3 regions of the Thalassotalea nanhaiensis genome follow, and region 3 is predicted to be linked to each of the others. Evidence: predicted binding sites of a transcription regulator. Region 3 holds the regulator's gene; each other region holds the start of a gene.
What was found. Region 3 encodes FNR, which switches genes on or off when oxygen is low (the NO sensors DNR and NnrR bind a similar motif). Its sites were predicted from a motif close to TTGATCTAGATCAA; they were not measured.
Positions count from the first base shown of each region.

Region 1: trhP (prephenate-dependent tRNA uridine(34) hydroxylase TrhP) is a predicted target of FNR. The motif match lies at 10,276-10,289, and genes of this name have one in related genera.
Region 2: RI845_RS02375 (FeoA family protein) is a predicted target of FNR. The motif match lies at 9,175-9,188, and genes of this name have one in related genera.

Region 1 is NZ_CP134146.1:3,153,615-3,164,916, forward strand. It holds gene RI845_RS13580 (M13 family metallopeptidase) at 1-373, shown strand, start outside; gene RI845_RS13585 (ribosome recycling factor family protein) at 410-781, opposite strand; gene RI845_RS13590 (YfhL family 4Fe-4S dicluster ferredoxin) at 943-1,197, opposite strand; gene RI845_RS13595 (hypothetical protein) at 1,533-3,149, shown strand; gene RI845_RS13600 (hypothetical protein) at 4,328-5,233, shown strand; gene RI845_RS13605 (hypothetical protein) at 5,488-5,973, shown strand; gene RI845_RS13610 (AAA family ATPase) at 6,183-7,058, opposite strand; gene RI845_RS13615 (hypothetical protein) at 7,185-7,478, opposite strand; gene RI845_RS13620 (hypothetical protein) at 7,672-8,082, shown strand; gene RI845_RS13625 (hypothetical protein) at 8,102-8,293, opposite strand; gene RI845_RS18820 (helix-turn-helix domain-containing protein) at 8,290-8,490, opposite strand; gene trhP (prephenate-dependent tRNA uridine(34) hydroxylase TrhP) at 8,758-10,161, opposite strand; gene rdgC (recombination-associated protein RdgC) at 10,310-11,236, opposite strand.
Region 2 is NZ_CP134146.1:493,611-504,912, forward strand. It holds gene rpoC (DNA-directed RNA polymerase subunit beta') at 1-1,356, shown strand, start outside; gene rpsL (30S ribosomal protein S12) at 1,582-1,956, shown strand; gene rpsG (30S ribosomal protein S7) at 2,040-2,513, shown strand; gene fusA (elongation factor G) at 2,591-4,696, shown strand; gene tuf (elongation factor Tu) at 4,801-5,985, shown strand; gene feoB (ferrous iron transport protein B) at 6,669-8,861, opposite strand; gene RI845_RS02375 (FeoA family protein) at 8,861-9,085, opposite strand; gene RI845_RS02380 (PepSY-associated TM helix domain-containing protein) at 9,213-9,974, opposite strand; gene RI845_RS02385 (FMN-binding protein) at 9,976-10,494, opposite strand; gene RI845_RS02390 (porin) at 10,683-11,302, opposite strand, start outside.
Region 3 is NZ_CP134146.1:2,322,949-2,334,250, reverse strand. It holds gene RI845_RS10255 (FAD-dependent oxidoreductase) at 1-183, opposite strand, end outside; gene RI845_RS10250 (DUF2937 family protein) at 242-736, opposite strand; gene RI845_RS10245 (DUF1415 domain-containing protein) at 899-1,450, shown strand; gene RI845_RS10240 (LysE family translocator) at 1,463-2,095, shown strand; gene RI845_RS10235 (hypothetical protein) at 2,221-2,994, shown strand; gene RI845_RS10230 (glucosaminidase domain-containing protein) at 3,030-3,878, shown strand; gene RI845_RS10225 (DUF2987 domain-containing protein) at 3,897-4,577, shown strand; gene RI845_RS10220 (outer membrane protein OmpK) at 4,646-5,419, opposite strand; gene RI845_RS10215 (NCS2 family permease) at 5,509-6,798, opposite strand; gene ttcA (tRNA 2-thiocytidine(32) synthetase TtcA) at 6,904-7,848, opposite strand; gene uspE (universal stress protein UspE) at 7,955-8,875, opposite strand; gene fnr (fumarate/nitrate reduction transcriptional regulator Fnr) at 9,039-9,761, opposite strand; gene RI845_RS10195 (sulfite exporter TauE/SafE family protein) at 9,805-10,473, opposite strand; gene ccoS (cbb3-type cytochrome oxidase assembly protein CcoS) at 10,480-10,701, opposite strand; gene RI845_RS10185 (heavy metal translocating P-type ATPase) at 10,709-11,302, opposite strand, start outside.

The DNA of each region.
Region 1 (11,302 bases), 830 kb from region 3:
ACAATATGATGCTTTTAAAGTATTTCCTGATTTAAATGTAAACGGTACATTTACGTTAGGCGAAAACATTGGTGACTTAGGTGGTTTAAGTATAGGTATGAAAGCTTATAAATTATCACTCAATGGTGAAGAGGGTCCGGTATTGGATGAATTTACCGGAGAACAAAGGGTTCTAATAGGATTTGCTCAGGTTTGGCGCGGCATTCATAGAGAAGAACTATTACGTCAATTAGTTGGCACTGATCCACATTCTCCGCAAAAATTTAGAGTAAATGGCACGGTAAGAAATGTACCAGAGTTTTATACCGCTTTTGACATTAAAGAAGACACTAAACTTTACTTAGCGCCAGAGCAACGCGTTAAAATTTGGTAATTCTTAACAGTAACTGAGAATAGCCAATTACATTGGCTATTCTTCAGACCATTCAAATTCATCAATCGCCGTTCTAGCTTCTGCTATAGTGCAATTAGCTAGAACGACTAATTCTGTAACACTTATACCAGGGTTTCGTTTAACTAAGTTGAGTATTTCAGTATGAGTAAAACTGCCCCGCTCTTTTTCAATTAACTTAACCAACCATTGCCAAGTTTCTTCTTCAGAGTTTCGTACAAGCTCAATAATTTTTGTCATTTGCTCACGGTCAGCTGTTAGCCGCCAGTTTCGCGAACGACCAATACGGTTTAATTCACAGCCAGATTGTCTTACAAGTGCCTTCAACTCAAACGCTCGCATGGCGCGACGTAGAAATGATGGCAATAAGATGTGATGAACTGCTGGCAAAAGTTTAATCTCTTAATTAAAAGTTAATAAAATTGCTACGAGTATATCAAGCTATTAATAAACAAAACAAAAAAATGCTCCTGCTTTTTTATCGTACAGCACATCCATGTGCAAAAAAACCACTGATAAACAGTGGGTTTGAATTTATTATCCTGATTTGATTACTCAGGTATACCGTGCATTTCGTAGCATTTAACTAGTAAGTCTTCTTCTGATTCAACATGATCAGGATCAGGCTTAATACAATCTATTGGGCAAGCAATAACGCATTGTGCTTTTTCATAATGCCCCACACATTCGGTACATTTATTAGGATCAATTTCATAAATCTCCTCGCCAAGGGTTATCGCCTCGTTTGGACATTCCGGGTCGCACATATCGCAGTTGATGCAGGTGTCTAATATTTTTAATGCCATGTATATGATTTCCTTGACGAAAAGCATTTAGCTGATTGTTTTAAAAGAGTTTTCATATCAAGCCTAGTAGAAAAATGCGTTACTTTGATGGTAACTAAAAGTAATAAAATTACTTACATTGTACCAAATTGGTAACACAAATCAGTAACACAAATTTTAAATTTGAAACTTTGTGTTACTGACACTTAAAAATAAATCAAAATTTTTTCGTTTAATCATGATGTGGACACCCGCAGGTTACTATATCTCGTGTTGCAACATTTACTTAGAAGATCTTCGAAAATTGGCCTTGAATGCCAAGGCCTCCTTTTGTTTAAATTTTGGAGATACAAATCATGAAAATTAGAAAACCTGTTAAACCAACGCGAGAAATATACGAAGCAGCCAAAAAAAAATGGGAGTCAGTAAAGCCTAGTTATGAACCTGATGATTTGGAGAATTGTCGTTGTTACGCAGTAACAATACTAGCTTATACAGGTAATGCGAAGCTCTCCAAGTACGAACAAGAAAACAATCTTCGTATCGACTTCACTAAAGGAGGGCGTGTAACCATACGCTCTAATTTCCCTAAAGCTTCTAGGATGAAAAACTTTACAATAGGTGATTACCCTCTGGTTCAGCTTGTTTCGTCTCGCACAAAAATTAAGGAAGTTTTTGATGGCAACTCTAGTAGAGGCACAGTGAGTGACGCAATTGATTTATATGAAAAGGATCTGGAACGTAAAGTGGCTAATAACAAGTTAAGTCAAGGTAGCTTTGGTACTTACGAGTGCCGACTTAATAAATTGCGCCCTTACTTTAACAAAGCCCCAGTTTTTGCTGACTTAATGGCGGGAGGGATAGAATGTGTACTTGACCAAATTATTGAAAATGAATCGCCAAATTATGCTCCAGAGCTTTTCGCAGAATTAAAGAGAGTATGGGGGTTTGCAGCATCTAAGTTAGCTAACGGAAGAAACATAGCTGCGAGCATAGCTGTTGACTATGTGTCTTCACGGGTGGAATGTGTTTCCGCAACAAGGCTGTATACAGATATAGATAGCATTGTAGAGCTTTATATCAATATCGGCTTAGCCCCCAGTACTCAGCAGAAAAACGCTATGCGGTACATGATATTAACAGGTGTACGTCCCATTAATGTCTGTAATTTGCGGTGGGAGTGGCTAGACGATATCCGTTGTCCAAGGAAGATAACCTATCCGAAAGGCACGATGAAGGACAAAAATCGCCCTTTCGAATTACCTGTAACTTCTGCCCTGCGAGCATTACTAAAAGAACAGCGACAATGGCAATTACAAGCTGGTAGCTGCAATAAAGAGTTTGTGTTTTTACAGCCAACTAATCCAAGTGAAGCATTTGCTGTGCGTTCTCTGGACAAGTTAATCAAAGACTACAGTCCTGTTGACTGTGTTAAGGGTGACATTGAAAATGCGAATGTAAAAGGCACAAATGGTGCTTTTAACACCATGTGTCGCAAATTTTGTAAAACTAACATCAAGGGGTTGCTGAAACAAAGCGGCCGTACCTATAGCGATATCAATTTCATTGCAAATTTGGCCATGCACCACAAAACCACTGATGAAGACCACAGAGATGATATGAAGGAACCATACGATTTTACAAACGAACTCTTTCCGCATGATTACCAAGAAAAATTTAACGCCTTTAAGTTACATCAGGCGTCAATTTTAGCTAAAGCTAAAGAGCTTGTAGGAAAGAAAGTCCGTAAAACAGGAAGAGAACAAGCTATAGAAGAGCGTGCTATTGAAAATCAAGAACGCAATAAACTTCGAGCAGAGATCAAATCAAGCATCGGAAAAAAAGGATATTCTTTGTTTATTAGAGATCCACTTCCTAATGGTAATACATTAGTCAAAGATTTAATTTTGGACCAAGAAGGACGTCAGGAAGTAAGGGAACATCTTAGTTCTAGTATGGCGATCGCAGCGTAGTTGATCTCCGATGTTCTAGTTGTAGTGGTCAAGTAAAACTGGCCACGGTCTTGTATTCTTGCCAATATCTTCTTTCTGATTCATTAAAGCTAATATAGCTTGTAAACAATTCAGTTAGATATAAATAAAAACAAGAGAGATAAAACCCAAGGCTCTAATCCGAAGTGGGGAGCAGAGAATAAATGAGATTCTGCATGCAAACCGTTATATTTCCCTAGCTTAAAAACTATCTATAAGTGTCATTACTTCGCAAGAAGTAGATGACTAAAGCTTCGCTATTTGGCGAGGCTTGCAGGAGTGGCGAGAGCCATTTGGATTTTGACGGGGATCTCGTTGATTGAAAACTGTAGTCCGGTTTATCCCGAACACGATTGAGGCTCCCATAGGGAGCTTTTTTTATTTATAATGAGAAGGGCTTTGCTATGCGAAAAATATTCATCAAGTGCGTTATTGCTTTACTTCTGTTTGCGGTCGTCGCTCCGCTTATCAATCAAGCAGTGCCATTTTTTACTGCGTTAAAAATCATTCCTAGCCAGTGGTTGGTATAGTTTTTGAAAAAGCCTTAGTCCATTTTAGGTTGCTAAATTGATCAAGGCTTTTGACTAGGAGCGAACGCAGAAAAATAAAAGATAGGACGGTGGATTTAGCTGCCTGGCTGCCCCCGTTCTTTATTTTCGTCGCGTGCGACTAAGCAGCAAAGCTGTGAGCGAGAGCGAATTTTCACCCTGTGAAAACTTGTTGTGAATCATCTAAAGCCGCGCCCAAGCGCATAAGGCAGACCTCCCCAGCGGTCGTTTTTGGTGAGAGCCGACAGGCTGCCACCCGTCAGCAGCAAACTTGTTTGCGAGTGGCTGACCAACCGATTCCCCGAGTCCCCGAGGACAGGAAGTGGTTGGTCAGGCGCGGAGCGCTGGACGGGTGGCGTTTATTCTTAAATTGAAGTGGAGCGACAGTGACAAGTAAACGTAGGGCGTCCAGCCCGTAAGCGTTTGAGTCCAATTTAATGATAAATAATGAGCGGAGCGAATCAGTCTATTCACGTATGTAATACGCGTCTGTTTTTGTGCCTTGGTGGTGTGCGCAACACATCGACGCTTTATTGTTCACTGTTCCCACGCGTAAAAATCCCCGAGGTGTATCTCTATTTATTTTAAACACACACCAACCAGACGAGCAAAATGAGCGATTATCTCAATAACAACAACTTTTCACCCATCAATAATTTCGGCACAAAATACGGTGGTACAGCGAGCCGTAAAGCTTCTTTACTTTTTGAGCAAAAAGTTTTAATTTGGCTCTCAAAATTCAAATTCACAAACAATATTATCATTGCTGACCTTTGCGATATGAAGCCTACTAGCGCACGCGATAAGTTGCGCAAGTTGGCGAATAAAAACCTCATTCGCAAAGTTCAATGTATGTCGGTCCGTGATAACTTTGTTTACATTCTCACCCAAAGCGGAGTGAATAAACTCTTTGATAATTACAACATTAAAAGCCCGTCACCGTGGCTTGATGTAACCAAAGTCAGAGACAAAACACAGGCTACGCACGATTTATGCGTGCAGTATTTTTGCGCAATACAAAGCGCAATTAATGCAACCTATAGCATAAAAAGCGAATTTGAATTGGGCGATCTGCCAAAAATAAAAGGACGTATTGGGAATAGCAATGTTGAGCTAAAGCACAAACCCGATGCAATTATAAAACACGCTGAAGGCTCTGATTTTAGTGGAAATTGGGCGGTGGAATACGAAAGTGTTCGCAAAAGCAGCGACCGCCTGACTGAAATTTTCACGTATCATTATTTACATAGCAATTTAGATGATCGAGAGCGAAAGTATTGGGCGGTGCATTATTTTTTCAGTCGATTTTCAGACTTAAAATACTATAAGAAGATACTAAATAAAGTAGCAATAAACCGTTACCCTGTATGCTTTACTCACGTTGATGGGGGCGAGGAATACGATGAAAACCAAGAGCAGCGCGACAATTTTTTAAACTGTTTTCACTTCCACCATATTCATAATCAATTATCGGAAAATTTCTATTTTAGGGACAAGGCTATCGATATTAATTTTTGATTCGTAGTTAATATCCCTAAAAAGTCGCTTCTAATTCAATCATAGATAACAACTACTATCGTCTTTTTGCTCACTATAAGATAGCGCGGAAGAGCTTATATACTCTTGGATTGTGCGCTTTAATTGACAGAAGTCTATAAATAATTCAAATGTTTGACAAATTAAAACGCTCAGATGAGCACCTTTTATTGCACTATTGTAGAAAAACATGGGAGAATAAAATGATTGAAATAAAACAATAAAACAGGAAAACAATGAAAAAAACATTAACTACACTAGCATTAGTATTAACCTTAGCTTTAACTTTATTTGGATGCGGCAAAGACATTCCTAGCGATGACTATGTAAGGGAGCTAATTGAAATCCAATTTACTCTTAAAGAACAAGAGGAAATTTTTATACAAGAGTTTAACCTTAATGATGATTTTACCCTTGGCATCATGATATTGGACGAATTTGAAATAACCAAAGCTGAATTAATTAGTGAGAGTCAATATAGGGTAGAGGCATCAATTCTATTTCATTTCACAAGCGACACCGATAAAATTGCGAAAAGCATAGTAGAAAAAATGCGAGCTCACTCTAACGAAAATTTTGACGACGAATACATAGAAGTATTATCACAGTCTTTTACACGTCCGCTTGAAAAGTTATTTGGCAAATCAAAGAAAGGCGAAAGTAAATTTCGCTCTGGATTTTATATATTTAAAAGAGTAGATGGTGAATGGATACTTTCTTAGTACCCTCAGACAATCTATATATTTATTATAACTCTTATTTTAGATGGCATTAGAGAATAAAAAGAAGCACTTAGCGAAAGCGGTGTTTTTTTTATGGCTGAAACAGCACAATCCACCGCCAAGCACTTTCAGGAGTCTGTTTTCGGTTGTGCAGTCAATTAGCTTGCTAATTGACTCCACAGATCAAATAATAACGCTCAATGCATGGGTTATCTAACTACGTTAAAAATTACGCCATTATTGGTCACCGAAAATTTAAAAGGGATTGTGCGCTTGTTTTCCGCATTGCGATGACGAGCCTTGCTAAACACCCACTCAATGTGCTCTTTGGGTTCTTCATTTTTCTTAACTGTAGGTGCTTTCAAATCAATAGTTAAGTCATTAAAGGTGTCTAGTATTGAGCTACCCATTCGGTCTCCAGATTTAACTGTGTGGTTGACTGTGATCACAGCTAGGCCACTTGAACGGAGTTTGCGTAACCAATTAGTGAATTCTTTCATTTTCAAAGGATCTTTATCATCCGTTTCACTTAGCACTGAGATAAAATTATCCAATACTAAAACTTGAGCATCTTTTGCATAATGCTCGACAATGCCTTGCCCAATTTCGGATGTTAGGTCCGGGATATTTAATCCAATGTCATCGGTGTTCATCACAGATAAGTTGTTATCCAATAACTCTAGTTGTTCGCCGTTAAAGCCTTCAGAAAACTGAAAAAGCCTTTCTTGTATGTCTTCTTCGGGCATTTCAGCGTCTATATAAACGATTTTAACAGGAGTCTCAGCTTTCCAATAGAGGAACCTTGTTGCTGTTGCCATCGCCACGCAAGTTCCCAAGACAGTGTAAGTTTTACCACCACCAGCCCCTGCGGAAAAGTTGTTGATGGTTTTAGACCGTATTAAGCCTTCTAAGTAATTCTGCCTTAAAGGGATTACCTTATTCTTTATAGCTTTTACCGTTTTTGGCGCGAATGCTTCAAGCTCTATTCCTTCGCTAGCACATAATTGCTCAAGCCGATTTTTGTTAAAGTCATTTTTGGAACCGACTAAAAACGCTTCATTCAGATCATCGTTAAAATTTTTCAATTGTTTTCACCATAATATCAATTGGTTATTTAAAAAAAGGGAAAGTCTGGCCTCAAGGTTTAGATATTTTTGTATGTCCTGAACCTATAAATTTTCTAATTTTGCAAAAATTAAAAATTTATAGGTTTAAAATGAGTAATGCTGCTGTTTCAAATCACTAATAAATTTACAACTGAACAAGTTAGCAACAGTAAGTTCTGTGCTCAACAAGCACAGTAGTATTAGTACTAATGCACGTAAGCTCTCGTCGTCAACCATGTCAAGGTTCACTTTGTATTCCTGACCAACAGCACAATCATCAGCCTTTATTAAAGATAGGATAATCTGTCCAATATCAATAGAAACGTCGCTATATGCGAACACTTCTAAAAGAGCCTTGAGCTGCTGGATAGCTAGTTCAGTTTGTTTATCTAATATCATTGAGTATTCCTCGATTAAATGAAAAGGAGTGGCAAAAGACACCACTAATTAAGTCGAGAAAAATATACCCTCAACAGATAAATTTTAATAAGTTTGATTATGCTAAATATTGGTAAAAATGGATTGAAATATTGATTGGTTTGTTATCAAATAGCACAAATTACCAATAACAAGAAAAACTAAAGGAATTAATGTGAAAAAAATACTACTTATGTCGTTACTACTTTCTTCGACAATAGCGCACAGCGCAGAGGTATCGGTGACTTGCAACTATCAGAAACACCGAATTTACCACAATAATGAGACTATAAAAATTGATTTTGACAAAAGAAAACTGACACTAGCTAACTCTTTAGAGTACAAAATCACACATATTGGTTCTTACAAAAACACCCCTATTTCCTTAACCGCTGAAAAAAACACCTATACACCATATAGAAAAGAAAGGGTAATTCTAAAATATACCCCAGAAAAGAAACAAATAGGGTCTGTTATAGTTATTGATGAAATTCACCCGAGTAAACAAGGTGAATACTCATCTAAACCTTACAAGGGTGATGATGGATTCCAAGTGATCTCTAGTTCATACATATGTAATCGATAACTTTTAGCTAAAGTAGAACTTACAGTCTATAAGCACTTTCCATTATTGACTCATTAAATTGCTTTAATGAGTCTTTACAAAATTCAATTTTCTTATGAGATAACTTATTGCACTTAATTAAATGTTTCATAGGGTGTTTAGTACGATATACCCACAAGGTTTTACGAGTAACATTTAAATACTGACAAGCTTCTTGATGCGATAACATCACAGTTTTACCTCCTCAAAGACTTGATTACAGAAATGGTCTAATGAATCTGGACAAAAAAATAAATGTCTTCCTGACCGTTTGAATGCCTTAATCAGCTTGCGATGCTCATGTGTATACATATATGACCATAAAGTCTTACGGCATATTTTCAATCTTTTGCAAGCCTCTGTAGCAGTGATAAGGTTATCTATATTCATTGTAACTCCGGTTAATTTGAAGAATTACAGCAATATTAATGTAAGGGTGTCTTTATGTTGAATAATGCGCTAAATTTGGAGAGAGCGTGCTGATATGGATAGAAATCTATGTTACTGTGACAAGGTCTTCTGATAATTGTCAGTAACACGGCAAGTAACACAGATTTCTATCTAGATGAAAACAAAGGCGTTATTTTAGGTGATCGCACATATCACAATTTATGCAAGTATCTAAAATGAGTAACGCCATATTGATCGAACCTTGCGTTAAGCGCTTGCTTGGTTTTGTGCAAATGGGTGACGAGTATTCTCACCATCATTTAAATACCGCATAATAATGCCGTATTCCAAGTCAAAATCAGTATCGAGTTTTATTTGTACAAAATGCCCCGAGCCTTTAGCGTCGGTAACTTCTTCGCCTTTACGGTTTTGCATATACTCCAAGACAAAGCTAATATTGCCTTGTGGGGTCATTAATTCTATTGAATCACCCGTTAAAAACTTATTTTTAACGTCAATTTCAATCAAACCATCTTCCGTTCGACCTAACACTTCACCAACAAACTGCTGACTGTCAGACTTTGAATAACCATATTCATAATTTTGTAAATGGTCATGGCGATGACGCGCCAGGAATCCTTCGGTATAACCACGGCTGGCTAAGTGCTCTAGATTGCCTTTCAGATCTTCATTAAAACTTTTACCTGCAACGGCATCATTCATTGCTTGTTTATATATTTGCGCGGTGCGGGCACAGTAATAGAATGATTTAGTACGTCCTTCAATCTTTAATGAGTGCACACCCATTTTAACTAATCGTTCTACATGCTCGATTGCACGTAAATCTTTAGAATTCATGATATAGGTGCCGTGCTCATCTTCAAACGCCGGCATATATTCACCTGGACGACCTTGCTCTTGCAATAAAAACACTTCATCGGTTGGCTTTTGCTCTTTTTTGGCCATATCTGGCGTCCAAATTTCTGGCTCTTCTGCACCAATAATATCTTGCTGAGGCGCTACGGCAATAATTTCACCATGCTCATCTTCTTTGGCGTCATGGGCATTGTAGGACCAACGACAAGAATTAGTACACGTGCCTTGGTTAGGGTCTCGTTTATTAATGTAACCTGATAATAAACAGCGGCCAGAATAAGCCATGCATAACGCGCCATGTACGAAAACCTCAATTTCCATTTCAGGCACTTTCATGCGAATTTCTTCAATTTCATCTAATGACAATTCACGCGACAAAATAACTCGCTCTACACCTTGTTGGTGCCAAAACTTTACTGTTGCCCAGTTTACAGCATTCGCTTGAACCGATAAATGAATTGGCATATCAGGGTAAGCTTCGCGGATCATCATTATTAGGCCTGGATCACTCATAATAAGTGCATCTGGCTTCATTGCGATAACAGGTGCGATGTCTTTTAAATAGGTTTTAAGCTTTGAATTATGTGGTGATATGTTGCTTACAACATACAACTTTTTACCAAGTGCATGTGCTTCATTTATGCCAATTTCAAGGTTGGCTAAGTTAAATTCATTATTACGAACGCGTAAGCTATATCGAGGTTGGCCTGCGTAAACAGCATCGGCGCCATAGGCAAATGCGTAACGCATGTTTTTAAGACTGCCAGCAGGAGATAATAATTCTGGTGAAAACATGTAAATACCAACCCTATTTATTGTAAGGACATTAAAAAAGAGCGGTATTTTAGTCGCTGAAGGCGAAAGGTTCAATACACATACAGTTAACAACTGTTATTAAATGTACGAACCTTGTTCAATATCAATAAAAATAGATACTTAACGGTTAATCTTCTAAGTAAGAATTAGTTGCTAATTCAAATTGCGCTAACATATCTTCAATGAAACGGTTCACTTCACCGGTCATAAGGGTAAAGTCAGCATCAATTTTAACCATCATATCGTCAGTTGGAATGTCTTCATTTTGCTCATAAACGCTGTCGTGGAACTTAACGCGTTTAACACTTAAGTCATCTGCCAGTACACAAGATAAGGTTTGATCCCAATCAAAAGCAATTTTAACTACCTGTTTTTCACCCTTTTCGCCTAAATGCGCCAGGATTTCATCTGACAATAAATCTTGGTTTTTACAACGAAGTACAGCGCCATCATCGCCCATAGCTTTTAATTCGCCTTCAAAGCCAATAGTAAAGCGTTCAGGTAATGTTTGCTCTAATAACCAACTGGTCATTGTCGTTTCAGCGCCAGCATCTGGTACAAAACTGGTCACCGGTAATGATCCTAAGCACTTACGCAGTAATGCTAAAAAGTCTTCTGCTTTGCCGCGAGAGCTGGTATTAACAACGATGATATTTTTTTCAGGACAAATATAGCCTTGTGTATCACTAATGCGAGAAAAAGCACGAGGCAATAACGCAAAGGTTATGTCTTCTTTAAATTGTTCTTTTTCTTTTTTAGTAGCTTTACGGCTGTGCTCTTGTTCAAGCTGCTCAACCTTTTCTTCCAGCGCTTCTTTTACAACAGAAGCAGGAAGGATTTTTTCTTCCTTACGAGCCGACAATAGGTAACATCCATTTGCATGATGTAATAATCGATTGCCATGCTTACCTATAGCACTTGCCCAACCAAAGCGGGCTAATTCTGTTTTACCACAAGGTGCAAAAACATGCTCTTGTAAAGCTGTTTCAAGCTCTTCTTCAGTTTGAGTAAATGGGCGAGTAAACGCGAAAATGTATAAATTTTTAAACCACATGATGAATTTCCTTGCCCAAAAGTTTAAAGTGGGAGTATTGATAATGAGAATTTTAATTATTGGACA
Region 2 (11,302 bases), 1.8 Mb from region 3:
CTTAAGCTTCAAAACGCTAAGTTTGTAACTAACTCAGAGAAGAAACTAGTAATCACATCACGTTCATCAGAACTTACTGTTATTGATGAATTAGGTCGTGAAAAAGAACGTTATAAAGTTCCTTACGGTTCAATCTTGAATAAAGCAGACGGCGAAGATATCGCAGCTGGCGAAACTATCGCTAACTGGGACCCGCATACGCATCCAATCATTACTGAGGTTGGTGGTAAGATTCAATTCGTTGACCTTATCGATGCTGTAACCATGACGCGTCAAACTGATGAACTAACAGGTTTATCAAGTATCGTTATCACTGACCCTGCACAGCGCGGTACAGCGGGTAAAGAAATGCGCCCAATGGTTAAGTTAGTAGATAAGAAAGGTAATGATGTAATGATCGCTGGTACTGAAATTCCAGCACAATATTTCTTACCTGGTAACGCAATCGTTAACCTTGAAGATGGTGCGGAAGTTAATATCGGTGATGCGTTAGCACGTATCCCACAAGAGTCATCAAAAACTCGTGATATTACCGGTGGTCTTCCACGTGTTGCTGACTTGTTTGAAGCGCGTAAGCCTAAAGAGCCTGCAATTCTTGCTGAGAAAACAGGTATCATTGGTTTCGGTAAAGAAACTAAAGGTAAGCGTCGTTTACTAATCACTCAACCAAGTGGTGAAGTATACGAAGAGATGATCCCTAAATGGCGTCAACTTAACGTGTTCGAAGGTGAATCTGTTCTTAAAGGTGAAGTTATCGCCGATGGTCCAGAGTCTCCACACGATATCTTACGTTTACGTGGTATTGACCATGTTGCTAACTACATTGTTAACGAAGTACAAGATGTATACCGTTTACAAGGTGTTAAAATCAACGATAAGCACATCGAAGTAATTGTTCGTCAGATGATCCGTAAGTGTGAGATCATGACAGCTGGTGACAGTAACTTCTTACCTGGTGAGCAAGTTGAAGTAGCACGCGTTAAAATTGCTAACCGTGAATTGGAAGCGCAAGGTAAAGAACCAGCTGAGTTCCAAACTCTAATGCTAGGTATTACTAAAGCATCGCTTGCAACAGAATCATTTATTTCTGCTGCATCGTTCCAAGAAACAACTCGTGTACTTACTGAAGCTGCTGTTGCAGGTAAGAAAGATGACTTACGTGGCCTGAAAGAAAACGTAATTGTTGGTCGTCTAATTCCTGCCGGTACTGGTTATGCGTATCATAAGAACCGCATGAACAAAGCTAATGCTGTTGAAGAAGAAACGACAGTTTCTGCTGAAGACGCAGAACAAGCACTAACTGATGCATTAAATGCAGACATGTTAGGCGGTTTTGCTCCAAGCGGTGACGAATAAAGCATAATCATAAGGCAAAAGGTCGCTTAAGATCTTTTGCCGATGATCACTAACTGTACAAAAAAGATCAAGGATCTTCCTTGTATCGCTTGACAGTGAGGTGCTTGACCTATAAAATTCCGCGACCCTATAAGTAGGGTCGCGGATTTTCACGTTTAAGAGCGTGCTGAAATTACAGAAATAAACTGTAACCAAGCACATGTTTAACTAATTTGGAGCCCATTAATGGCAACTATTAACCAATTAGTACGTAAACCACGTGTAAGACAAGTAACTAAAAGTAACGTTCCTGCGTTACAAGCTTGTCCACAACGTCGTGGCGTATGTACTCGTGTGTATACAACTACACCAAAAAAACCTAACTCAGCACTACGTAAAGTAGCTCGTGTTCGTTTAACTAACGGCTTCGAAGTTACTTCTTACATCGGTGGTGAAGGTCACAACTTACAAGAGCATAGCGTAATTTTAATTCGCGGTGGTCGTGTAAAAGATTTACCAGGTGTGCGTTACCACACCGTTCGTGGCGCACTAGATTGTTCTGGTGTAAACGATAGAAGACAAGGCCGTTCTAAGTACGGTGCTAAGCGCCCTAAATCTTAACGGAACTCCGTCAAGTAAGGCCAAACAACCTAATTTAACTTTTGTTTTGGGAAATTCCTGAAATTACAATCGGAGTACATAAAATGCCAAGAAGACGTGTCGTAGGACAAAGAAAAATCTTGCCAGATCCGAAGTTCAAAAATGAACTTTTAGCAAAATTCATCAACATTCTTATGGTTGATGGTAAAAAATCGACAGCAGAAAAAATCGTTTATGGTGCACTAGACATCTTAACTGAGAAAAATTCTGATAAAGAACACTTAGAGTTATTCGAGATCGCTTTAGAAAACATCCGCCCTTCAGTGGAAGTTAAATCTCGTCGCGTAGGTGGTTCAACTTATCAAGTTCCAGTTGAAGTACGTCCAGTACGTCGTAACGCTCTAGCCATGCGCTGGTTAGTTGACGCTGCTCGTAAACGTGGTGAAAAATCAATGGCTCAACGCCTAGCTAACGAAATGTTAGATGCTTCTGATAACAAAGGTTCAGCTGTGAAGAAACGTGAAGACGTTCACAGAATGGCTGAAGCTAACAAAGCATTCGCTCATTACCGTTGGTAAAATAATATGGCTGGCCAAGCAATTGGCCAGCCTTTTTCTGTTATCTAAGCTCAAGCTTAGAACAAGGATTAAGTAAAGTGGCTCGTACGACTCCTATTGAGCTATACCGTAACATCGGTATCTGTGCTCACGTAGATGCTGGTAAAACGACAACAACAGAACGTGTACTATTTTATACTGGTCTATCTCATAGAATTGGTGAAGTACATGACGGCGCTGCAACCATGGACTGGATGGAACAAGAGCAGGAACGTGGTATCACTATCACATCCGCTGCTACTACCTGTTTCTGGAAAGGCATGGAAGGTCAATTCAAAGACCACCGTATCAATATTATAGACACTCCCGGCCATGTAGACTTTACTATTGAAGTAGAACGCTCTTTGCGTGTACTTGATGGTGCCGTACTAGTACTTTGTGCTTCATCTGGTGTTCAGCCACAAACTGAAACCGTATGGCGTCAAATGGAAAAGTACGAAGTACCTCGCTTAGTATTTGTCAATAAAATGGACCGTACCGGTGCAAATTTCCTAAACGTTGTTGAACAAATGAAGGATCGCCTTGGCGCGAATCCTGTACCAATGCAATTAGCAATTGGTAGCGAAGAAGAATTTACTGGTGTTGTTGATCTTATCAAGATGAAAGCAATTAACTGGAATGACGCCGATCACGGCATGACCTTTACGTACGAAGATATCCCAAGTGATATGCAAGATTTAGCAGAAGAGTGGCGTGAACACTTGGTTGAATCTGCAGCAGAAGCTTCTGAAGAGCTGATGGATAAATACCTGGAAGAAGGTGAATTATCTGAAAGTGAGATCAAAGAAGGACTTAGAACTCGCAGCTTAAGTAATGAAATTATTCTGGTAACTTGTGGCTCAGCTTTCAAGAATAAAGGTGTGCAAGCGGTATTAGATGCCGTTGTTGAATATTTACCATCACCTACTGAAGTAAAGGCGATAACCGGCATCAACAACGATAAACACGAAACCGAAGGTTCTCGTGAAGCTGACGACAGTGCGCCATTCGCTGCTCTGGCGTTTAAAATTGCAACTGACCCATTCGTAGGGACGCTAACTTTTATCCGTGTATATTCGGGTGTGGTTAACTCTGGCGATGCGGTATACAACGCAGTTAAAGCTAAAAAAGAACGAATTGGCCGTATTGTACAAATGCATGCCAATGATCGTGCTGAAATCAAAGAAGTTCGTGCTGGAGACATCGCGGCCTTAATTGGTATGAAAGACGTAACAACAGGTGATACCTTATGTGACCCACAAAAAGTGATCACATTAGAGCGCATGGAATTTCCAGAACCGGTAATTTCAATCGCAGTAGAACCAAGAACTAAAGCTGACCAAGAAAAAATGGGTGTAGCTTTAGGTAAACTTGCAGCAGAAGATCCATCATTTCGTGTAGAGACTGATGATGAAACTGGTCAAACGATTATCTCTGGTATGGGTGAATTACACTTAGATATCATTGTTGATCGAATGAAGCGCGAGTTTAAAGTTGACTGTAACGTTGGTAAACCACAAGTATCTTACCGTGAAACTATTCGCAAAAGCGTTGAAGTTGAAGGTAAGTTCGTACGTCAATCTGGTGGACGTGGCCAATTTGGACATGTTTGGCTTAAATTAGAACCGCTCGCCGAAGGTGAAGGTTTCCAATTTGAGAGTGAGATTGTTGGTGGTGCTGTACCAAAAGAATATTGGGGGGCTGTTGAAAAAGGTTGTGAAGAACAAATGCAAAACGGCGTTTTAGCTGGTTTTCCATTGTTAGATATCAAAGCAACTTTATTTGACGGTTCATTCCATGATGTCGACTCAAATGAAATGGCTTTTAAAGTAGCTGCTTCAATGGGCTTTAGGCAAGGTGTGCTAGATGCAAACCCTGCATTACTTGAGCCTATGATGAAAGTTGAAGTAACTACCCCAGAAGAAAACATGGGTGATGTTGTTGGTGATTTAAACAGACGTCGCGGCATGATTGAGGGTATGGATGAAGGTCCGGCAGGTTCAAAGATAGTTACAGCACTCGTGCCACTATCTGAAATGTTTGGGTACGCTACTGATTTACGTAGTGCAACTCAAGGCCGCGCATCTTACTCAATGGAGTTCAAGCAATACAATGAAGCTCCAAAAAATGTAACAGAATCAATTTGTCAGCCGAGCGGATTTTAATTCTAATTGGCAATCTAATTAAGAGAATTAATCTTAATTAGTAATTTAAATTCAAGCTTGCTCACAAAGAGCATGCTTACTATAAACTTTAAGGTATTAGTAAAATGGCTAAAGAAAAATTTGAACGTTCGAAACCACATGTAAACGTAGGTACAATCGGACACGTTGACCACGGTAAAACAACATTAACTGCTGCAATCTCAGCTGTACTTACAAAAGTACACGGTGGTGAAGTTAAAGATTTCGCACAAATCGATAACGCTCCAGAAGAGCGCGAGCGTGGTATTACAATCAATACTTCTCACATTGAGTACGATACAGATACACGTCACTACGCACACGTAGATTGTCCAGGTCACGCCGATTACGTTAAAAACATGATCACAGGTGCTGCACAAATGGATGGTGCTATCTTAGTAGTTGCTGCTACAGATGGTCCTATGCCACAAACACGTGAGCACATCTTACTATCTCGCCAAGTTGGTGTTCCATTCATTATTGTTTTCATGAACAAATGTGACATGGTTGATGACGAAGAGTTATTAGAATTAGTAGAAATGGAAGTTCGTGAACTTCTTTCAGAATACGATTTCCCAGGTGATGACTTACCAGTAATCCAAGGTTCTGCATTAGGCGCACTTCAAGGTGAAGCTAAATGGGAAGAGAAAGTAGTTGAACTTGCTGACGCACTTGATTCTTACATTCCAGAGCCAGAGCGTGCAATCGATGGTGACTTCATTCTTCCAATCGAAGATGTTTTCTCAATCCAAGGTCGTGGTACGGTTGTAACAGGTCGTGTTGAACGTGGTATCGTACGTGTAGGTGACGAAGTTGCTATCGTAGGTATCAAAGACACAACAGTAACTACATGTACTGGTGTTGAAATGTTCCGTAAGCTTCTTGACGAAGGTCGTGCTGGCGAAAACTGTGGTGTTTTATTACGTGGTACTAAGCGTGAAGAAGTACAACGTGGCCAAGTATTATGTAAGCCTGGTTCAGTTAACCCACACACTAAATTCGAATCAGAAGTATACGTGTTAAGTAAAGATGAAGGTGGTCGTCATACTCCATTCTTCAAAGGTTACCGTCCACAGTTCTACTTCCGTACAACAGATATCACAGGTGCTGTAGAGTTACCTGCAGGTGTTGAAATGGTAATGCCTGGCGACAACCTTAAGTTTGTTGTTGAGCTAATCAACCCAATCGCGATGGAAGAAGGTTTACGCTTCGCTATCCGTGAAGGTGGCCGTACAGTTGGTGCAGGCGTAGTATCAAAAATTATTGATTAATAATTTTTATACAGCCTAGCTGAAAAGAAGGTCGCGTAGCGGCCTTTTTTTATGCCTGTTCTACCAGCTTCACGGTGTTCCGTGATGACGATAGCGTTAAGAAAATAGGCACTATTTTTAGCTATCGCTGTGAGCCTCTGGCTTGCAGATAAATCATTTATGATTTACTTGAGCCGTACAGACCGAAAATTGCTCCTGCATTTTCGGCATACACGCCATTCATGGCGTAATCGGTGCTGGTGTTGACCTATGATTGCTCCATGCATAATAGGCATATCGGCCATCCATGGCCTAATCTCTAAAATCATCGACTAATATCGATAATTTATAGAACACTAAAGAAAGGTCGCTAACGCGGCCTTTTTTATTGGCTAAAATTTAGAAACGAGAAACGAGAAACGAGAAACGAGAAACGAAAAGCTATTGTTCTATGCACGCTGTCAACTTGGGAGGTCCCGTGCCTCGTTTATACTCGCACAGGATGACGTAGTTTAAGTTAACAAGCTCTGCGGAGGCTCAATCGTATCTCGAAAAAATATAACGTCATCCCGGAGGAGCTCAAGCGACATCCGGGACCTCCGTATTTGACAGTGAGCTTACAATCCCAAACCTTATAAAACAAAAAAAGAGGATTAAGCTATAGGCTTAATCCTCTTTTATGCTAATTCTGTGTACAAACTACTTTAACGAAACGACACTTGTACCGGAATGGTTAATATCTGCTTACCGTAACGTTTTAACCAAGTATAAATGATGGCTAATGTTGCAATTACCGACAGAATACAAATGCTCGCGTACACTGGTTGCGCAGCTAAGTTGGCAACTTGGAAAGTGAATGTCGCAGCTAGATAAGCCAGTGCGAAGCTCCATAAGCCAGCAAAAGTAGCCCAGCGTGTACCCACTTCATTCTTAATTGCGCCCATAGCGGCAGCACATGGCGTGTAAAGCAAGATAAACAACAAATAACTGAATGCACCAATAGTGCCTGCAAAGGCTGTTTGCATAATGGTAATAGTGCTTTCCTCTACGCCTTGCTCTTGCGCGGCTACATGGATGTCAGATATGTCACCAATATCAGTTCCAAGTGGGTCTTCAGGTTTAATACCTAATAGGTTTTCCAATACAGTGTCCGATGCTTCATCCCATAATTCAGGTATCGTACTTAATTCGCTTACTTCTTCTTGAGGGGCAGAATATAAGCTGTTAAACGTAGCCACTAGCGCTTCTTTAGCAAATATGCCAGTGATGATACCAACACTTGCTTGCCAGTTTTCTTCCTTAACACCCATCGGCTCTAATAAAGGAGTAACAACTTGTGCAGTTTGGCTTAGTAACGACTCTTCAGTATCTTGATGACCAAACTCACCATCGGTTCCTAAGGAATTAAAAAAGTTCAGGATACACACTACTATGACAATGGTTTTACCTGCACCGAGAATAAAAGATCGAGTTCGTTGCCACACGCGCTGAATCAAAAAAGACAGCTTTGGTAATTCATATAGTGGTAACTCTAAAATGTTTACTGAATTAGTGCCCATTAATATTGTATGTTTAAGCAATAAGCCGGTAAAAAGTGCGGCAGCAATACCGATTAAATATAACAAAAATACGATATTCTGGCCTGAATCAGGGAAAAATGCTGTGGCAAATAACGCATAGACAGGCAATCGAGCACCACATGACATAAATGGTGCCATCATAATCGTGGTAATTCGCTCTCGTTCGCTATCTAGGATGCGAGCCGACATAACCGCAGGTACGGTACAACCGAAGCCAACAATTAGTGGGACAAAGGCTTTGCCAGGCAAGCCGATTTTTTGCATTAAACTATCGACTACAAACGCTGCTCTAGCTAAATAGCCGCTGCTTTCTAATAGCGATAAACCAATAAATAAACAGGCAATGACTGGTATAAATGTCGCAACCGTCTGAATGCCCAGGCCTGCTCCTTCTATTATCGTTAATAACCATATTGGTAAATCTAATTTTGCAAGGTGATACTGTGGATAGTCAACAAAAATAGCACCGGCAAAAATATCAAAAAAGTCGATAAATGCACTGCCGACATTAATGGCGAACATAAATAACAAATACATCATCAGTAAAAACACTGGCAAACCGAGCATTGGATGCAAAATGAATTTGTCTAATTTATCACTGAATGAATGAGTCTGCTTTGCGCAAATTGTTGCTTTAACCAATAAGTCATTTATAAAGTTATAACGTGACTGCATGATTGCGATTGTATCTTCGTTATGGCTTTGGCATTGGTTATTCTGACAGCCACCTTGTTCTAGCTCAAGTAAGTCACAGTTGTTTTCGGCTAATTGAGTTGAAATGTTATCAGGTAAAATGAGGTTTTTAGGGCGACTCGTTTTGTTGCTTAAAGACTCTAGAATAGATTCTATTTTTTCTGTGGTATTTTTAGCTAAGCTGTTTACTGCAATAACTGGACAACCTAACTCTTTGGATAAAATATCCAAGTTCAGCTCATCAGTTTCTTTACGATCTGACTTGTTTAACACCACGCACATAGGTAAGCCAAGTTCTAATAATTGCGTGGTTAAATATAATTGCCTTTTTAATTGAGTCGCATCAACAATATTGATCAAATAATCTATATCTTCATTTTTCAGAAAATCTTGGGTGATAGAGAGATCTTGGCTTTGTTGAGCTTTAGCAGTTAAAGAACTGATACCGGGTAGATCAGATAACAGCCTTGCTTGACCGAGTAAGTTACATTGCTTTTGTGTACTGGCAACGGTAACGCCGGTCCAATTTCCTGTTTTTTGTTTTGAACCCGTTAAATTATTGAAAAAGGTACTTTTGCCGGCATTTGCAAATCCGACCAGGGCAATATGAGAAAGTTGTGACATTAGACTAGTTCTATACCAATTTGTTTGGCGACATTTGTGGCAAGACAAACTTTAGTGCCGTGCAGATGAAAGGCGATAGGGCCGTTAAATGGTGCTTTTTGCGCCATACAAATTTCAGACTTTAAGGCGAACCCTTGTTCCATTAATTGCGCGGCTAAATCGAAGTTATCTGGTAAATAACTTATTTTAGCTCGTTGGCTTTTTTGCAATTCAACTAGGGTCATAAAACTACCTTAAATAATAATGATTCTCATTTCATTTTATAAAAACATTGCCATTTCAGCAATAAAAGAATGATTAAATCAGTTAATAATTGATGTAAAGCAACAAATTTGCGGTGGATTACGATAATTATCTCTTGGAACGAGAGTAACGAATCCAAATATACAAACCACTGAGTGAAAGGATAATAATTGCAAGGGCAACAAGATCCATGAACAACACCATATAATCACCAAATATGCGGCCAGAATGGGCATCCAAAATTACTCTTTCTAATGATAGAAACTGTGACTTATAACGTATGCTGGCATTATTAATATCGGCACTGGTAACTTGATCAGGGACAATCCACGAAGGCTCGTTAACAAAATCGACGTTATGCCAATCAAGCAAGTGTTCGCCACTTTGATAATAACCATTTGAGCTGTTTACTATGATAGAGCTGTTATTAATAGCCATCGCTGTAATGTTACTTGGAAGACCATCACTGGACGTTATTGTATCAACCAAGCTATCGTTATCATCATAAAGTGATAATGTATTTGTAGTTAACACTAGATAAAATTCTAAATATTGGCCTATTGCGATGACATCCTCTAAACCTTCCTGCAACAAAGTATCATCTTTGAAGATATAGCCGTCACTGACAGTGAATTTTTTATCATGGAAAAACGTGGAATTGGTAGGATCCTTGATGCCATAATGTTGCAGTAACCATTGGTTTGTAATGGAAGTATGGCCAAGTTTAAAAAGTTCAGTATGGTTTAGCGCGATACCTGAAATAGATAAAAAGATCAGAAGTACGGCAGCAAAAATCCCTGATTTTCGATGCCACTCACGTAAATGACGAATCAGTTTTGCGTGAAGAGAGTTTTTAGATACTTTAACCATTTTATTGTTTCACTTGGGTTTTGTTATCTAACCAGAGCGCAAGGCGAGCAACTTTATTCAATGCTCTAACAGACAAGGTAGCACCTGTTATTCCATCGATATGCTGAGTGAGTTGATTGTCATCATCTAACTGGGCATTTATAAATTGCTTGGTAAAAAATTGATGACGAACTTCATCACCTCGACTTTCTCGAAATGCGAGTACTTTTATATTTACAATTTTAGTATCTTCAATATGAACACCAATCGTAATAGGTTTTTCCTTACCAATTTCATCAAGTATCCACACTGTGGCATCATCTTGTTGCCAAAAACGAATACGCAGTTGGTTGAACTTACGCTTCATTATGGTACTGATAGCAGCCTTATCATCAGTTGATAGCCATAAAACCTCTGTTTTTGGTACTTCGGTGTTAAATGCTTGTGCTAAAAATTGCTCATTAGACTGATAAACTTCATCCGCAAATGCTGAAAATGCACTTGCAGATAAAATTAACAAAATGTAGATAAATTTGTTCACGTAGTACCTTTTACTCGGTCTGATAGTCGTTTTCTACCCGAAAATATTAATAGGTAAATATAGCATTAATCGTTTCTATTCATTTAAGAAAAATATTGTTTTATCCATACTTTTCTTAAATGAATAAAGTGAATAAGGATTATCCTTATTCACTTTAATATTGATTACTTGTCTGCAGAGACAATTAATTAGAACTGGTAACCAAATCCTAAGTTAAAACCTTTAGAGTCTTTAGAACCGCCTAACTCTTCAACATCAGCTTTAAATACAACATCTTCGTGTAGCCAATAGTTGATACCAACTGTAGTTGTTTCTACAGCTTCAGAAGAACTGTCGCCTGCTTGGTTGTTATATTCCGCATAACGAGCAAATACGCCAAACTCTTCAGATATTTTGTAAGAAGGCTCTACGTACCAACCTGTTTGCTCATCACGACCAAGTGATTCTGCTTCGTCACCATCAATATCCCATGTGGCGTATAATGCACGAATACTAAAGTCATTAACTTGATAAATTGCGTGTGCTTCAATTAATGTTGCCGCTGCTTCATCAACACCCGCTGCGCTTTGAGTAATATCCGTTTGATATTGTAATGTTGCAGCTAATTCTAAACCTGGAATAGCAGTGTATTTAACACGACCTGTATAAGCTAAGTTTTCTGCACTTGCTTCAGCAACCTTTTGACGACCTTTACGAATTAAATAAGCATTTTTATCAGTTACTTCATTAACAACATTTAAACCACTTGTGATTGCTGCATCAATGCTTAAACCAGGAGCCACTTTAAAGTTACCAGCCAAACCTGCTT
Region 3 (11,302 bases):
ACATACTCGTCCTAAAACGCCTGGGAAAACATTAGATTGCCAATTAAGCATATAAGCATCGGTGTAGCGTTTGTCAGCAATGAGGCGGATGTACTCAGGAACAGGTGTGTGAGCGGGGCAGGCTTGTTGGCAATCAACTACTTTCATGTAATGGTCGTAGTTTGATACATCAGTCTTTTTCAAAGTAACACCATAAAGTTAATAAACTGTTACTTATAATGTACACAATTATTTCAAATAATTAAGTATTTCTTTGAAATATTTTTAAAGTCATTGAAGAAATTAAACTGGCGAAAATAGCAAAGCCTATTCCTGTTGCTATTGCAGCGATATTTAATGGAATTGTTAATTGATAATCTTGTAAGGTAGCTTTAGCGATTTCTAAATCTATTTCTATAAAAAAGTAATAAATTTTAGTGACATAGTCTGATTCAAACAAATGAGATACTTGTTTACTTAATAAAGATATACGTTCGATTAAATCAAACACCACGTCACCGGCAGCGTTTATACCAGGATCGCTATTCATTTGATAACGCTTTACCAATAGTAATATATCGCCTTGGTAATGTTGGTCTGCTATATACTGGTATTTTTGCAATTGATATTGCGCTTCTGCTAAGTGGCCAGAAATACGCTGTCCATACTGTTGAATAAACCCTGGCAGTTGCATGGCAATTATTGCATTTACAGCAAACAATATTTTATCGAAGGTGCTAAAAATAAATTTAAACATATCATGCCGTTACAATGGGAATTAATAATTATAGTAACTTACCAATAGGTAATAGCAAGTTTGGAGTCCGGCGTTTAATTATTTTAAAAATCTATTGGCATGTGTTTATGCGATTTTGTTAAACTAGATGCTGATAAACTATCTTCCAATCAAGAATGTTCTATGTACAGCAATCAACAAGTAATCAATCAATGTAAACTATGGGTAGAAAAAATCATTATCGGTTTGAATTTCTGTCCATTTGCTAAAAAGGAATTTGTGCAAAACACTATTGCCTATCCGGTTATTAGAAATGTTGATTTAGCTACCGCCTTGCAATCTTTATTGAATGAGTGCAAACGATTAGATGATCATCCTGAAATTGAAACCTCGTTAGTGATATATCCAGAAAATTTTCAGTACTTTTATGATTACTTGGAACTAGTCAATATGGCTGAAAACCTTATTGTGGCAGAAGGGTATGAAGGGGTATATCAAATAGCCTCTTTTCATCCGGATTATATGTTTAATGGAGTTGATGAAGATGATGAAAGTAATTTCACTAACCGATCACCATTTCCAATTTTGCACGTAATTCGTGAACAATCGATGGAGAGGGCGGTTAACGCTCACCCTGATCCTGAAGGTATTCCAGATAGAAACATCGAGTTATGCTATGAAAAAGGTAGTAACTTTTTTAAACAGTTTCTTGTCAGCATAAGTAAAGAAAAATAAAGGATATTGCACATGGATTTTAGCCATTATTACGCTGAGTTTTTAACGATTGCTTTGGTACACTTTTTGGCTGTGGCTAGCCCAGGTCCAGACTTTGCCGTTATCGTAAAACAAAGTTTAACCCGTGGCCGCCGCACTGCTATTATCACCAGTTTTGGCGTTGGCAGCGCGATACTTTTACATGTTACCTATTCTTTAGTCGGTATTGGTTTACTGATTGCCAGCGATCCAATGTATTTTACCGTACTATCTTACATTGCCGCTACTTATCTAGGCTATATAGGCATTCAGGGCCTTAGAGCTAAGCCCAATAGTGGTCATAGTGATGATAAATTTGCGCAAAAACAACAGCAAAGTGGCACTAAAGCATTTTTTACCGGTTTTTTAGTAAATGGTTTAAATGTTAAAGCAACATTATTTTTTGTATCGTTATTCTCTTTAGTGATCTCGCCACAAACACCAACACTTGTGCAAGCATTTTATGGTGGCTATATGGCATTAGCTACAGCGGCTTGGTTCTGCTTTTTATCGATTATGTTAACGATTGGCAAATTCAGAGAGAAGCTATTACAAAAGGCGCACATCATTGATCGTTTTATGGGGATAGTTTTACTTGCATTAGCCGTTAAAATTATACTCACTTAGGCATATTACTGATTGCATTGGTATCCTAAACATAATTCATTACAAACTTAACCATACTTTACTAATCACTTTTAGTGTTAGTTTGGTATAATCATTTCCATACTCTCATAAAGAAAACCATTATCGTGCAAGAAAAAAGATTCGTTGAAATAGGCTCAAACCTTGATAAAGCAGTTCAGGGTGATTACAAGTTAGATGTTCAAGCAATTTTTAAAGAAGGCTGGTCTTTAACTAAAACCAATAAACAAGCCATTTTATCTGGGTTGGTTTTTGTGTTTTTAATGGGCATTATCATTACCATGGTCGCTGCCGAGTATATGGGCGGAATCGAAACCGTGATGCAAAACAATCAGTCGCAAGTGGCGATTAATTTAATCATTACGGTGTTGTTATGGCCTTTTATTGCAGGCATTGAGATGATGGGGATTTCTCATGCTGTTGGCATAAAAACTCGCACGGCTTTTGTTTTTTCATTTTTAAAACGTAGCGCCTATACCGCAATTACAGCCCTTATTATCGCGAGCATTACCTCCTTAGGCTTTTATTTGATTTTACCGGGCATATACCTTGCAGTGGCTTTGTCACTTACAATTCCACTTATTGTTGAAAAAAATATGTCGCCAATGACAGCTATTGTATTGTCGTTAAAAGCAACTAGGTTCCAATGGTTTAAATTATTGCAGATATACAGCATATTACTGTTGGCTGCTATGTTGACATTATTACCCGGTTTTATCGGTTTTCCACCACTTATAGCATTGGTAATATTTTTTGTCGCCATGGGGTTTCTTGCGCCACTGTATTACAATATTAAAGGTATTTTATACCGCGAAATTTTTGGCGTACGAATGCAAGTCATTGGCAAACCTGGTGAACAAGACATGTTCTTTTCAGCGTAATATGATTACAGTAGTAGTATAAGAAGGATCTTATAATGGTTAGTCCAAATAGAAAAAAGCATAATACAATCAAAGGTGTATTACTCATAGTCATCTTTATGATGGCATTATTTCCGTTTATTTTTATTAGTGAAACAGAAGTACTTATCAGTGAACATACAATAGAAAATAGACCGAAAACAGAATCGAGCAAACAAGTTGTCATTGAAAAACCTTTACACGACGTGCAACTGCCTGATTTTATCTCAATTAAAGATATACCCACACGCAAACAACAATTCTTTGATTTTTTAAAACCGGCAATCGATGCTGAAAACACTAAGCTTGCCAAGCGACGAGCAAAAATTATTGCAATTTCTTTGGTATTAAATGAACAGCAAGAGTTAACCAAAAAACAGCACAAAGTTTTAGCGAAATACGCTAAAAAGTACAAGTTAAAAAATACCTCTTCATCGACAGTAATTGTTGAACAGTTATTGTTGAGAATAGATCAAATTCCAAGAGAGCTAGTATTAGTACAAGCTGCGAATGAATCTGCTTGGGGCAGCTCTCGGTTTGCCCGAATAGGGTTAAACTTTTTTGGCATGTGGTGTTTTAAGAAGGACTGTGGATTGGTACCAAGAGGTAGAGACTCAGGGTTAAATCATGAAGTAGCGGCATTTGATGATCTTGAGCAAATGGTAAATCATTATTTTCACAATATTAATACTAACCCTGCATATGATTTGTTCAGGACAATAAGAGGTCAGTTAAGAGATAATGGCGTCGAACTTCGTCCTGATGTGCTGGCCACCGGTTTATTACCTTATTCAGAGCGTGGCATGGATTATATTGTCGAAATAAATACTATGCTGCGTCATAACCATAAATACATTAAAGCGTAAATTTGAGTAAAAAATTAAATGAAACAAAGTTCAAACAAACTCAGTTCAATTAAGAAATGCATCGCAGTGGGCGTCCTATCGCTAACTGCTTTTGCCAGCCAAGCAGTAGATCTTGAATATAAAGGCTTTTACCAGCGATTGGATTTGATTAAAGAGAATAAGCTAGATCACATTACCATGGGTTTTTACCTGGTCGACTCTTATAAAAGAACCCGTTGTGAACTGGTAGATGCAACTATGCTTGCACAAGGCAAAGAACCGGCAGCAATTCAAATAGCTGAAGATGGTCAACTTCTTGTACCTTTATCGCGTGAACTGTACGACAAGTTTGCGTTGCTAAGGGTTAAACTAAAAGATGAATACCAAAATTGTATTTTGCAAATGCAAATGCAGGTTAAAGATAAAACCAAAACAGATTTTACTTATAGTGAATTAGCGTTAATTACCAAGCAGATGCAAGAATTGGTTGACGAGTTTGGCTCGTTCCTCTGGTTTATGATGCCTAACGTAAATGGCTTACATATTGAATTAAGCCGACCAGACAGTATGTCTTATGTCGACGGAGCGCTTAAATCTTCATTAGTGTGTGAACAAGAGAAATGCAAGTTAGCCATTGATCAAGATAATCATTCTACTGAAAAGGCCATTAGTTTTGATTTACCACCAACGGTAATTTCACCATGGATCAAAGACGATTAATTTCTTAGTTTAAATACAAAAAAAACACCACAAATTAGTGGTGTTTTTTATTTGTGGACAGGTTACTGTTAAAGGTGAACTTTAATCATCGCACTAAATACAGATTCTGTATCAGGAAAGGTAAGGCCAAATTTATTTACCCAGTACGAATATTCAAATCCTGCTTCAAATTTCTTTGGTACACCAAAGTATTTACCAACATCTAAGCGTAATTGTGGATTAAAGTGAAAATCAGCGGCATGAGTTTCCTCTGCTGATGACCAGTCAATATAACCATCAAACATAAAGTCTGCACTACCAAGACTAAACGGCAGGCCCCAAACAACGGTTAGTTGCGTGTCGTTGTCAATGTTTTCATTATTAGCTTGATATACATTTACATTGAAAAAAGCAAACCCTGGCACTGTTAAGTCGGCACCAACACCAACAAGATAGTTATCGAAACTTTGTGAAAAGAATTCGTTTTCATAAGTATCGTGTTCCCACGTTGTTGCTATGAATACATCTGAAACGATGCCAAATTCCATTTTTGAGCCAGTAACATAGCTAAGACTTAAACGTGGTGATAGCTCTGCATATGTTTCTTTGGTTTCTGGGTGGCTTGAATCTTCTTTAAAGTCCAAACGGTCAGCAAAAAAGAATAAATCGCCCCAGTTGTGTCCTGATGCGTGTTCTAAAGTAATAACAGTTACGTCATCATTTGTATCTACTTCATATTCACTAAGATTTTTTAATAAAGAGATCGAATTATCGCTCCAAAATATTTCTGCTTGGGCGTTAAACGTAACTAAAGAAGCTGCTGCGATTAATGCAGAAGACAAGGTTTTAACTGTATTATTCATTATTTTCCCTGAAATTTATGATTATTTTAAATAATTTAATGGCGGCAAGCAGACCCTTTTAAACAGGCCTTATGCTTGCCTAAATAGAATTACATGAAGGCAAATTTAGCAACAAACAATGCAGCTAAAAACCAAACACTCGGGTTAATGTCGGAAAAGCGGCCACTGAATACTCGAACCGCAGCGTAACTGATGAAACCGAAGGCAATTCCGTCAGCGATTGAGAATGTTAGTGGCATCGTGATCAAGATAACAGCGACAGGTACGGCATCCATTAAATCATCCCATTTTACATGGACCAAACCGCCAAGCATTAATACGCCAACAAAGAATAAAGCACCTGCTGTTGCGTAGGCTGGGATCATTCCAGCTAATGGCGAGAAGAATAGGGCTGCTATAAATAATACGCCTACCGTTACCGCCGTTAAGCCTGTTCGACCACCTGCTGCAACACCAGCTGTACTTTCAACATAACTCGTCGTTGTCGATGTCCCTAACATAGAACCTGCAATTGTCGCTGTTGAGTCAGCTAACAAGGCTTTTTTCAAGCGTGGCAGGTTACCGTCGTCATCGAGCAAGTTACCTCGATGGGCTACGGCAATTAGTGTGCCTGAGGTATCAAATAAGTCGACAAACAAAAACGCGAAAATAACGCTGATCATACCAACTTCCAATGCACCTGATATATCTAGTTGAGCTAGAGTCGGCGCAAGTGAAGGTGGCATTGACATGATACCCGAATAGGTTACATCGCCAAACATAAGGCCAAGGGTAGTGATCACAAGAATTGCGATCATTACTGCTCCATTAACGTTCAAGCTAACTAAGCCAACGATAAGAAACAAGCCTAATACAGCCATCATCGGACCGAATGAAGTAATATCACCTAATGTAACTAACGTTGCAGGGCTTGCGACAATAATTCCTGAATTCTTTAACGCAATTAACGCCAAAAACATACCGATACCTGCGGCAATACCAAACCTTAGTGCATGGGGGATCGAGTTTATAATCCATTCTCGAACTTTAAATATACTTAATATGGTAAAAATCACCCCTGAGATGAATACGCCCCCTAAGGCAACATTCCAAGTGTATCCAAGCTCCATAACCACAGTAAACGTAAAGAATGCGTTTAATCCCATACCAGGTGCTAATGCGATAGGATAGTTGGCATAAAAGCCCATTATGAAACAACCAATAGCCGCAGCTAAACACGTAGCAACAAATACTGCTCCATGATCCATACCTGTCATTGCCAGCATGCTAGGATTAACAAAGATGATGTAACCCATGGTTAAGAATGTGGTGAAACCAGCCATGATTTCACGTTTTGTATTTGTACCATGTTCTACAAGCTTAAATAATTTTTCAAACATGCAAGTTTTCCTCAGTATATTTTGTCTAACGTATTGTTATTTTTTATATTTATTACTAATAGATAGCAGTTAAAATCAAAAAAAACGAATTTAAAAGTAATTGGGTTATTTAATTTCTGTAAAATTTACAAGGTCACCTTGCTCAAACTTAGGCTGAACAAAACTCGTTGCGGGTGTTATTTCTTCTTTATCAAAAGCAATGTCGCCGCCATTTACAACACCTGTATTTAAATCAACATTCTTAAAGTCGAATAATTGATGATCTGCTAAATGAGAAGGTACGACATTTTGTAATGCGGTGAAAATAGATTCGGCACGTCCTGGAAATTTAATATCCCAGTCTTTCAGCATGGCTTTAACATTCTGTCTTTGCAAGTTTGGCTGACTGCCACATAAGTTACATGGAATAATTGGAAACTGTTTTAATCCGGAGTACTGTTTTATTTCTTTTTCTTTACAATAAGCAAGTGGTCGAATTACTACATGTTCGCCATTATCTGATACAAGCTTTGCAGGCATGGTTTTGGTTTTACCATTAAAAAACATGTTCAGTAAAAGTGTTTCAATCATATCATCACGGTGATGACCCAATGCTATTTTAGTAACCTTTAAACGCTTTGCAGTGCTGTATAAAATCCCTCTGCGTAAGCGTGAACAAAGGCTGCAGGTGGTTTTCCCTTCTGGAATTTTATCCATAACAATAGAATAGGTGTCTTCTTCGATTATATGGTATTCAACACCTAACTCTTTAAGATATGTTGGTAATATATGCTCTGGAAAGCCCGGTTGTTTTTGATCTAAATTAACCGCTACGATATCAAAATGGATTGGTGCAGAGGCTTTAAGTTTGAGTAATATATCCAGCATGGTATAACTATCGGCACCGCCAGATAAACACACCATGATCTTGTCACCATTTTCTATCATGTTGTAATCGCTTATTGCTTTACCCACATGATGACGAAAACGTTTCTCAAGTTTTGCTTGCTGTTGCTTTGCAATTTTAACGTCAGTAACGTTTGATGGAGTATTCGGGGTCTGTAATGACATGTTGCGCACCGTATAGTTTACTTTAAGGCGCGCATTATACATAAGTTAAAAGCTTTAATAAATTAGCGATTAATGCTTTATAAGCAGTAAATCAATCAATTTAATTTTATTTTAGAAATGGCGATTGATAGCCGTCAGGTTTTAAAGCTAATAAATCACAGTTTAAACGGTCAATCACGTGTTCCGCAGTATTACCAATAAGTACTGCCGACAAGCCTGTACGGCCAATAGTCCCTAAGATCACCAATTCTGCGTCTATTTGTGTTGCAACTTTTTCAATGACATCTTCAGGTAACCCTTCTTCTACATGAAGAAATTCCTCCTTCATGCCAAATTTATCAGCATGCTCTTTCATGACATCCACATGATGTTGTTTCATCGCATCATTGTATTCATTGGCATCAAATTCTGGAATTTCTATGGCGATGTTTATCGGGGTGCCAGGGTAAGAATTAACAAAATGTACATCAGCATTAATCAGTTTAGCCAGGTTGATAGCCTCTTCAGAAATCTTGTTGTTTAATGACTGGTGCTCTTCTTCTTCACTACCGGCATTCACTGCTGCTAAAATATGACCATTATCAGGCCACGCGTGTTCTTTTACTAATAATAATGGTACCCAGCATTTACGAATCAAGTGCCAGTCGGTCGGGGTAAATATTACGGATTGTAAAGTGGGGTGCTCATGGGTGCTTTTAATAACAACATCAAAGCCATTGTCTTTTACTTCATCAAGAATTGCTTCAAATGGGCGGTTATGCCACACCACTTTAGTTTGGATGTCACAATCAAAGTCTTCTATCAGATCAGTTAACCAATTGGCTCTACCCTTAACCACAGTTTCACGCATTGCTTCACGCTCTTCACCGGACAGCATGGTAGTCATTTCATAGGAAAAGTCATAAATAGATAAAAACGCAGTGACCTTAGCACCTGAACTTTTGGCTAAAATACATGCTCTTGCCAGTGCTTTTTGCTCTTCAGTTGTTGGATCGATAACGACTAATATATTCTGATAACTTTCCATACGTTCACCAATATAAATATTATTAAGCTGATATAAGCTTAATATGAACTGGCGATTGTTACAAATATGTTATTGAATATTTATGGGGAATTGTGAAAAGTTTATTAACGCGTTGATTTAAATCAAATATAAATCAACGCGGCAAGTAGAGTTGGAAATTTGTTTATTTGCTATAACCGGCTAATTCAAATAAGCCATCTTTGTCTAATATGGTAATGAATTTATTCTCTACTTTGATCAAACCTTCCTTTTGAAAGCGAGTCATTAAACGAGAAATTGTTTCAATGGTTAAACCAATATAATTTCCTATTTCACTTCGGGTCATCGGTAAGTTAAATTCAACCGAAGATAAATGACGACTTCCTAACCTACGTCCGTAGTTAGCAAGGAATGTTGCTAATTTTTCTTCCGCATTTTTACGGTTTAATAGCAGTAACATTTCACTGCTACATTGTATTTCTGAACTCATTAAGCTCATCATCTGAGCTTTAAGTTTAGGAATTTTGCTTGAAAGGGTATCAAGTACTTCAAACGGTATTTCACACACCATTGACGTCTCTAATGCCTTAGCGAAGCTAGGATGGCTTTTATCTGAAAGAGCATCAAAACCCATTAAATCACCGGCCAAATGAAACCCGGTAATTTGTTCTTCACCTTGTTCAGAAATAATAAATGTTTTGAACGTGCCCGAGCGAATAGCATAAAGGGTATGCAATTCTTCACCTGCTTTAAAAATTTGGGTGTTTTTTTGCACTGGCTTTTTACGTTGAATAATATCGTCAAGTAAATTCAGTTCTGTTTCATTTAAACTAAATGGTAAACATAGTTCACTGATACTACAGTTCTGACATTTAATATTATTTGCAATGGGTATTATTTGAGGCATATTTCTTTACAATCTACATCTTAATTCTGTTGGATGAAGAGTACTAAAATATTTGATTTAGGGCAATATATAACGAAAATGTACCGTAAATAATCAGTAAAATTGCTGTTAATTTACGAATTAAAACAGATTGTAACGTTTTAGTTACAAATTTAAAGCCAGATGACAGGGTAAGTAAAGCTGGCAGTGTTCCTAAACCAAATGCAAACATGATTAATGCACCGTTGTACCAAGACGCACTGGCGATGGACCAAGTAAGGGTCGAATAAACTAATCCACATGGTAGCCAACCCCAAACCACTCCTAACATTAATGACTGCTTTATATTGGTAACGGGTATAAATTTCTTACTCAGAGGCTGTAGATACCTCCATAACATTTTGCCTATATTTTCTACTTTTGCTAAAGCGAACGACCATTTTGCGATATAAAGCCCTAAAAATATAACAAATAACGCGGCAATAACCTTTAACCATAAAATAGGAAAGCCTAGCGATTTAGCAGCGAGGGAACCCGTTAAACCAGCAATGGCTCCAGCAAAAGTATAAGCGCTAATTCGGCCAAAATTGTAGGCTAAGATAAGACTGATATTGGCTTTTGATTTGTCTTCGATTGACGCTGTTAGCATTGTTGTTATGCCGCCACACATGGCAACACAGTGTCCTGCGCCAGCAATACCAATTAGAAACGCAGATAAAAAATCTAATTCCATAAGTAGTTACTGATCAGTGTTACTTGGGGTGTGTTCATCGTTCGATTTAGTTGTTTCGCTTTTGGTAGGTTTTGTTTTATCAGTTGTAGGTTCATCATCAAATAAAATACTCATTCCCTGTTTTTCTAGATCGTCAAACTGTTCTGTTTTTACTGCCCAAAAAAATAAATAAATAGCTATCGCTGTAAAAATGATGGCAATAGGAATAAGGATGTAAATAACGCTCATAGAATCACTACTTTAATAATCTTAATGAATTAGTGACAACAATTATTGAACTTGCTGACATTCCTAATACTGCCATATAAGGGGTGATAAAACCACAAACAGCCAGTGGTAAAATAATAGCGTTGTAAGCAAATGCCCAACCAAAATTTTGCTTTACAATATTAGACGTTTTAGTGGCTATGTGTTTAAGTCTTAATAAGCTTGATAAATGATTATTCAATAAAATAACATCGGCACCACTTTTGGCTATTTCCGTACCGCTCCCCATTGCAATAGATACATGGGCTTGTGCGAAAACAGGGGAGTCATTTACCCCGTCGCCAACCATAGCTACAGTCTTACCTGCTTCTTGTTTATCAGCCAATATGGTTAGTTTGTCATTGGCACTACATGTATCAAAGGATTGATCAAGTTGTACCTGTTGATTAAACGCATCAACCCCAGCTTTATTATCACCACTGATCAACAGTGTTTCAATGTTTGCTAAACGCATGTCATTTATGACTGTTTTGGTATTAACTCGTAATGTATCTTGCATATAAAACGTTGCTATTAGAATGTTATCTACCGTTAATAAACATTGTGCCTTATGATGGCTGTC